DNA from 2 places in the Anaerobutyricum hallii genome. Region 1 is predicted to be linked to the other one. Evidence: riboswitches for the same ligand, from Rfam matches in the RefSeq annotation. Region 1 holds a riboswitch; the other holds the start of a gene.
The links. Region 1 has a riboswitch for FMN ahead of ribD (bifunctional diaminohydroxyphosphoribosylaminopyrimidine deaminase/5-amino-6-(5-phosphoribosylamino)uracil reductase RibD). Riboswitches for the same ligand answer to the same signal wherever they lie in the genome.
Positions count from the first base shown of each region.

Region 1 (4,028 bases):
CTGTGTGTATTCCTTCAGTTTTTCCATGGATCCTTCCAGTGTTTCAATGGATTTTTGGATCTGGCTTTTTCTTTTTCCAATCCCATGGACGAACACGATCCCTTCTTCCTCTTTAATCTTGTAGAGTCTTTTCCGAATCTTTTTCAGAGTTCTCAAACCGAATTTCTTTCCATTAAAAATAAAACGGATCCCATACAGTATCTCGCATTCTTCCACAAAGACTGCAATCTTTTGGCAAAGCCTCTGCTGATGTTTTGTCACTGCTTTCTTCCATACAAATGTATACCGGTTTGCTGCAGATTCAATTTTTGTCCCGTCAATAAAGATATGGGTCCCGGATATCTCACCAAGGCTGTAGAGCATTTCCGTCACTTCTGCTAATGTCTTTTTAGAACACTGGGATAAATGAAGGGAGAGGAACCTGGCAATGGTTGCATGGTCTGGTGCAGGTTTTCCTTCTAACAGATACATGAAATTGATATCCCTCCGGCAGGCAGTTTCAATATCCCTGCTGGAATAGATATGGTTCATGGCAGCATAGATCACGATCTTGAACATCTGACGCGGTGTCACCTGGTCTTTTTTGATCTTTCCGTAAGACCGGTACAGATCCGTCAGTTCCAGCTCCTCCACAAACACACTTAACAGGCGGACCGGGTCATCGTCCGGGATCAAAACTTCCAGTTCAAAGGGAAGTTTTAATTGATAATTCATCGAAGATAGGCTATAATCTTTCTGTATAATTTTTGTAGTTTTCATAACATAATTATACACCCAGAGCCGTTCTTTGCAAAAAAGTTCGGCTTTTTTCTTTTGCTTTGCCACAGACAGTGGAAACAAAAACAGCTTTTGGCATCGGGCATGGCGAATGGCGGGGATTCATGTATTGCAATGGGATCGGATTCCGAAGATCTATGAAAAAGCGTGGATGCCTATGGTATAAAGAGCAGATGCTTTGCAGGTTTTGTGTCACGAAACTTGAGAACGAACCTGCCACCGAGCGCGTTGTCTGAGCGGTAGCGAGTTTAGCGCGAATGGCGTTTCCATAAACGTTCGAAAGTTGAGTATCAAAACGCAAGTCGTCTGCGATTATGCCATAGGTCCCACGCTTGTTCGTAAAAATATGGCAGCGATTCCATGCAATGCATGAATCCCTGCCATAGGGTAGGGCTGTTTTTGGTGCGACAGCCCCTTTCTTGAATTAAAATAAATAAAAAAGACACCGCATTCACGATGTCTTCTTTACACTTCGTTAATCGTAACGAATTATTCCTGGCTGATAGCACCTGCTGGGCAAACGCCTGCACAAGAACCGCAATCCATGCATGTATCTGCATCGATAACGTACTTTCCATCACCTTCGCTGATAGCGCCTGCTGGGCATTCACCTTCACAAGTTCCACAACTAATACAATCATCAGAAATTACATATGCCATTATAGTATCCTCCTTTAGATTAGATAAATTGAACTTTATGTTCTGTATTCCTTATTCTATACTAGATTTCTTTTAATATCAAGCATAAACTGAGAGAAAAATTGTATTAAATTTTGTAAGATATTAAATTACTTTTAACTATTGACGTTTGGGGTTGTATACAAATGGAAATTCATTTATAATGTTGGTAAAGCAATCCAGATAGGACATGGGTAGTGCCCCAAAAGGAGGCTAGATGAATGAGAAGTGATGAACAGAGATATAAAACGATAGGATTGATGATTTTTACGGCAATCATCACTTTTTCTGTTGTAGGAATTGTAATTATTGGGTTTAAGATGGTTAAGAAGAATGAAGAGGCAAAGCTGGTTGCTGCTGCTGATACAGAATATATGAAGAAACAGAAGCAGGATATAGAACAACAGGAAGATTCGCAGGAAGAGAAGAGTACAGAAGAGAGTTTAAACATAGAAGAGTTTCTTGATTCTGCCACTGACTCAGATAAGAATACGAATGCGGCTGCAGATTCAGATACAGAAGTCAGTGAGGCAGATGCAAAGGTATATCTTATTCAGGGGAATGAGAAGAGTTCAAACCGCTACGAGAAGGCAGATCATTTATCCTATACAACGGTAACGAAGTACACATTACAGGATTTATCGATTCTTGATTCATATGGATTGAAGATTACAAGGAATGAAATCTTTGCCCGTCATGGAAGAATGTTTAACGATCAGGAGTTACAGGAGTATTTTAAACGGCAGCAGTGGTATGTTCCACAGATTGCGGCGAATGATTTTGATACTTCCTGTCTGAATGAAGTAGAAAAATATAACGTAAATCTTATCAGTGTTTATGAAGAACAGATTGGTGGAAAGTGATTTATCTCAGTCGAGAAGACCCCCACCTCTTTTAGGTGGTGAGTGACGGCGGCTTGACTTGAATTCCTGATACAGATTATGCAAAAGAGTTTTAGGTAAAATGTTTTGTGAAAAATGTATAAAAAATAGTTGAATAATATAGCATAATGCGCTATAATACCCATGGAAATAAATATTCTTCAGGGCAGGGTGTAATTCCCGACCGGCGGTAAGCGTTTTTGATTTGTGTTTTGATATTAGAAAGAAGCGTAAGCCCGCGAGCGACAGCATGATCCGGTGTGATTCCGGAGCCGACGGTACAGTCCGGATGTGAGAAGAAGAAAGAGACTATGTAAGTATTATGAATGATTAAGATAATTATAGCCCTGAAATTTATCGATGTAGATTTCAGGGTATTTTTATTTTACAGGCTTCTTTCTTTATCTGATTTTTTATCTGATTTTACTTGCAGGAGGTTTGAGACATGCCGGAAGAGAAGTATATGAGAAGAGCCATAGAACTGGCGAAGAAGGGAAGTGGCCATGTGAACCCGAATCCACTGGTTGGAGCTGTTATTGTAAGAGACGGTGAGATTATCGGTGAGGGCTATCACGAATGTTATGGACAGCTTCATGCAGAGCGTAATGCGATAGCGAATGCGAAGAAGAGAGGAAACAGTCTAGAAGGCAGTACAATCTATGTAACATTAGAGCCATGTTGCCATTACGGGAAGACCCCTCCTTGTACGGAAGCGATTATTGAGGAGAAGATTGCGAGAGTAGTTGTTGGTTCAGACGATCCGAATCCTTTAGTATCCGGTAAGGGATTCCAGATGCTTCGCGAGAAAGGAATCGAGGTGATTCCACATTTTCTTAAAGAAGAATGTGATGCGATGAATCATGTGTTTTTCCACTATATCCGTACTGGAATACCATATGTTGCGATGAAGTATGCGATGACGATGGATGGCAAGATTGCCTGTTATACCGGGGATTCTAAGTGGGTAACCGGCGAGGAATCAAGGGCACATGTTCAGACGCTTCGTAATCATTATAAAGGTATTATGGCAGGAATCGGAACAGTTCTTGCGGATGACCCGATGCTCAACTGCCGTATAGAAGGCGGAAGAGACCCGATTCGTATTATTGCTGACAGTCATTTGCGGATTCCGATGGACTCCCAGCTTGTACGGACTGCCGGACAGCAGCCACTTATTGTAGCGTGTCTGCCGGATGCCGATGAAGAGAAGGCAGCACAGCTTCAGGAAAAGGGTGTAGAAGTGTTACGGATTCCGGGAGTAACGACAGCGGATATAACAGAAGAACAAAAAGAAGTGATTTCCTTGCCGGTTCTGATGAAGGAGCTTGGGGCACGTAAGATTGACGGTATCCTTTTAGAAGGCGGCGGTCAGCTTAACGAGAGTGCATTGCAGGCAGGAATCGTGGACAGAATATATTGTTATATTGCTCCTAAGATTTTTGGAGGGGCACAGGCAAAGACTCCGGTAGAAGGACAGGGACTTACCCGGGCAGCCGATGCATGGAAGTTTAATAGAATAGGAATGCAGGAATTCGGGCAGGATATTTTACTGGAATACGAAAAAGCACAGGAATTGCAGTAATCGGCAGTTTTCAAAGAAAAATGAGCGGATTATGAATGCTTTTGAAGATTGCGAAAGTGCAAAGCATGTAGTGATCTGGTATCAAAGAAGTCAAATTATATAGAAGCGTA
Region 1 is NZ_LT907978.1:3,359,771-3,363,798, reverse strand. It holds gene EHLA_RS15215 (IS1182 family transposase) at 1-759, opposite strand, end outside; gene EHLA_RS15210 (DUF362 domain-containing protein) at 1,267-1,437, opposite strand; gene EHLA_RS15205 (YARHG domain-containing protein) at 1,677-2,318, shown strand; FMN riboswitch at 2,490-2,641, shown strand; gene ribD (bifunctional diaminohydroxyphosphoribosylaminopyrimidine deaminase/5-amino-6-(5-phosphoribosylamino)uracil reductase RibD) at 2,782-3,918, shown strand.

Region 2 (4,028 bases), 2.7 Mb from region 1:
CTCCTACTGCATAGGCACCAAACATACAGTTTGTCATAACGGCACCGGCCGCATTCTCTAATGTGACTGTACGACTGTCTAACATATCTGCTTTCATCTGGTTCCACATATTATCACGACTTCCGCCTTCTGTGATCGTGATGCGGCTTAAGTCAATTCCCGCAGAACGATACAGATCTGTGATTTCCATGTAATCATAACCAATCGCTTCTAAAACAGCATGCCATAAGGTCGCCTGATCTGTATCCATTGTCATGTTTAAGAAGCATCCTACCGCATCCGGAATATCATTGATTCCACCTGTCAGATATGGAAGGAAAAGTACACCATCTGAACCTGCCGGAACTTTTCTGGCATCTTCTTCTAATACTCGATAATAATTATCGTCTTCTGCCTTTTTACAGATATTATCCTTGAACCAGCGTAATGCAAGACCGCCGGTACGGATATAGCCCCAGTAAAAATACGTATCTGGAAGAGAACCGCTGTTAAATACAAGACCGGCTCCTTTCTTGCTTAATTCCGGTATAATTCCCTTTGTGGATACACAGAACATCGAACAGGTTCCCGCAACATCAACGGCCTGTCCCGGCTTCATATTTCCACTTCCGATCATGGACTGCATAGTATCTCCTGCACCTCCACAAATAGGAATTCCTGCCGGAAGTCCTGTTTCCTGTGCAATTTCTTCTGTTAAATGTCCGATGATATCCCATGGCTTTACGATTCGTGGCATCATTTCTTCCGGAATACCAAGAAGATCAAGCTGTTCTTTCGACCAGCATTTCTCTTCTACTTTATATCCAAGTCCCCATCCAGACATTGTTCCCCAGTCAATAAACATATCTTTTGCAGAAAGACCTGCAAGATGTGCCAGTACATAAGGGGCATCATGAATAAACTTCGCGCCGTTTTCTTTAAATCCTTCTATATTCTTTAAAAACCAGCGGGCAAACATGGCAGGGAACATACAGTTTGCTTCCGGATTACCTGTTTCTTTTCCAAAAATGTCTAAATCCCAGCTATTTACGAGATCTACATCATCCTTTGTACGTGAATCAAGATAATTAATATATGGTGTGATCGCATTACCGTCTTTATCTACACCGCAGATACCACAGATAATACCATCTCCCATAATCGACTTAATCTTTGTCACATCCAGTCCTTTTTCCTTCATCAAAGAAGCACATTCCTTCATTCCTTTAATCGTGAGTGCCAGATACTCATCCACGTCCATACTTACCCATCCCGGCTCCGGATAAGTTAATGTTGTTGGTGCGGAAGAGGATACGATACAATTCATATTCTCATCATATACCGCTACTTTTACACTCTGCGTTCCTGCATCAAATCCAAGATAATACTGACTCATTTTTCAATTCCTCCATTCTTTTACTATGCACTCTCGGAATCTTTTTGTCCTTGATTTTACAAAAAGCTCTGAAAATACATTACGAAAAACACAATACATTCTCTCCAAATAATAAAGTTTGAACAGGGAAGGAAACTTTAGCTTTTTTAACCCATAAAAAATACCCCGATAGAAATATTATCGGGGTTAAGCTACACTTTTAAACGAACTGATATAATATTATGCGTCAGAGTCCACATCATGTAATTCTATCCTTTACTGATTCTATCCTTTACCTGATGCTTCATTCAATACAATAAAAATACTATAAAAACCGCTCTCTTCTCATTCTTCTCTCATCCAGACTGTACTGTCGGCTTCGGACTCTCACCGAATCATGCCAATGGCTCGCGGGCTTATGTTACCAGATTCGTTCGCTCATAAACAGATGCTTCATCTGAAACAAATACCGCCGGTAGGGAATTACACCCATCCCCGAAGATTCTGTATTTATTTACTCGTTTATTATAACGCATTATGAATATGGATTCAAGATAAAAATAATGGAAAAATTTTATATTTCTATTCAAGATATATCGTAGATGTGGGAGTCATCTTACATCCGATATATCCTACACATATTCAATATGTAAATAAAACATTTGATGTCAGAACTTTTCCTTTCTATACTTAAGCCATACGAAAGGAAAGCCAGGTGTTATTATGCAAACTGTTTTACCAAGAGAGGAAGAAGTTGAAGCTATTTTTTCCCAGATTCTTGCTTCTCCGGATTCCTGCAAAAAATTAATGGATGTTTTTTATGATGCAATGGATGATAATCATTTATTAGAATCGGATGATCCGAAACATTTTTCCAAAGTACTCTTTTATGCCTATCAAAACGGTGATGTCACCGCTCTTTTATTAAAACTTTGCGGAAAAAGTATGTTTGATCTTTTAAGAGATGCGTACCTGATTCCTAAAAAATTTCATGGAAAAGCCGGAATGAATCCTGTTCTTTTAACAAATCCTGACGGAGAGCTTTTGCCTACAGCAAAGAAAATCGTTTCCAGTAGAGAGTATAGTAAATTTAAAGAAATTTATAAGAATCATGAATGTGCGCCTCGTTCTAAACTTTATCTTGCCGATGGATATGATATCGTTCGTTCCTATGTTGGCGGCAGCGAGATGAATATTACGGAGAAAAAAGAAAATAAACGACGTGGTATTATGATTCTCTATGCACTTCCTGATACGAAAAAGTTAGGTTTAACTGAAGCACAGGCTTACGCTGTTGTATGGAATACCTTCCATAATATCCAAAAAGAAGCTCCCCATGCAATCGTTTATTACGGACAGGAAACCGGATTAAAGAAAGAACAGACTTTTGATGAAATCGGTATTCTTCTTCCTATTCGTGAATTTGAAAAGAAAATGTTACACCATTTGAGTGAGGTAGACGGACTTGTTTTAACCTGTCGTGAAAAAATGATTAAAAAAGCCGGGGTAAAAAGTCTTGAACTGTAACGAAATCTATAAAGAACTGTAAAGGGAAGTGTTAAAATGAGTCAGTCAACAATACGAAAAAATCACATGGATGTTCTCTGGCATGAATATACTGACAATAATGGAGAAAATATTCCGGTCACACAGGCAAGTCTTACAGAAAAGGCTTCTATTATCGGCAGAGTAGGTATCATGCTCTTATCCTGTGGAACCGGTGCATGGCGTGTACGAAGTTCTATGAATACGCTTGCTGAGACGATGGGTGTCACCTGTACAGCGGATATTGGGCTAATGTCAATTGAGTATACCTGTTTTGATGGAGAAGAAGGCTTTACACAATCTCTTTGTTTAACAAATACCGGAGTCAATACTTCAAAGTTAAATCGTTTGGAACATTTTATCCGAAACTTTGAAACAGAAGGAAAGACTATGTCTGGAAATCAACTGCACGATTTTCTTGATAGTATCGAAGAAATTCATGGTCTTTATTCTCCAGTTGCTCTTGGTATTGCTGCTGCTATCGCCTGTGGCGGATTTACTTTTTTGCTTGGCGGCGGACTGATTGAAATGTTCTGCGCTTTTATTGGTGCCGGTCTTGGAAACTTTTTAAGATGCAAATTAACCAAACATCATTATACTTTATTTCTTGGCATTGTTTTATCCGTATCTTTCGCCTGTCTTTCCTATGCTGGACTTTTAAAGCTTGGGGAAGTCTTTCTCCATCTTTCTGTGCGGCATGAAGCCGGATATATCTGTGCCATGTTATTTATCATTCCGGGATTTCCTTTTATCACCAGCGGTATTGACCTTGCAAAACTGGATATGCGTTCCGGTATTGAACGACTCGGTTATGCTCTGATCATTATTTTAGTTGCAACAATGTCTGCCTGGATCATGGCTTTGATTCTCCATCTTCAGCCGGTTGACTTTTTAAAAATCTCATTACCATTATCTGATTGGATCCTGTTCCGGCTTCTTGCAAGTTTTTGCGGTGTATTTGGTTTCTCTATTATGTTCAACAGTCCTGTTCCGCTGGCAGTAACCGCCGCATTGATCGGTGCTATTGCAAATACGCTGCGTCTTGAACTTGTTGATCTGATAAACTTTCCTCCTGCCGCCGCCGCATTTATCGGCGCTTTGACCGCAGGTCTTCTTGCCTCTTTGATAA
Region 2 is NZ_LT907978.1:622,875-626,902, reverse strand. It holds gene EHLA_RS02770 (FGGY-family carbohydrate kinase) at 1-1,375, opposite strand, end outside; FMN riboswitch at 1,699-1,861, opposite strand; gene EHLA_RS02765 (DUF4866 domain-containing protein) at 2,078-2,881, shown strand; gene EHLA_RS02760 (threonine/serine ThrE exporter family protein) at 2,918-4,028, shown strand, end outside.
Region 2: linked by a shared signal. The riboswitch ahead of EHLA_RS02770 (FGGY-family carbohydrate kinase) and the one ahead of ribD (bifunctional diaminohydroxyphosphoribosylaminopyrimidine deaminase/5-amino-6-(5-phosphoribosylamino)uracil reductase RibD) in region 1 are both predicted to bind FMN.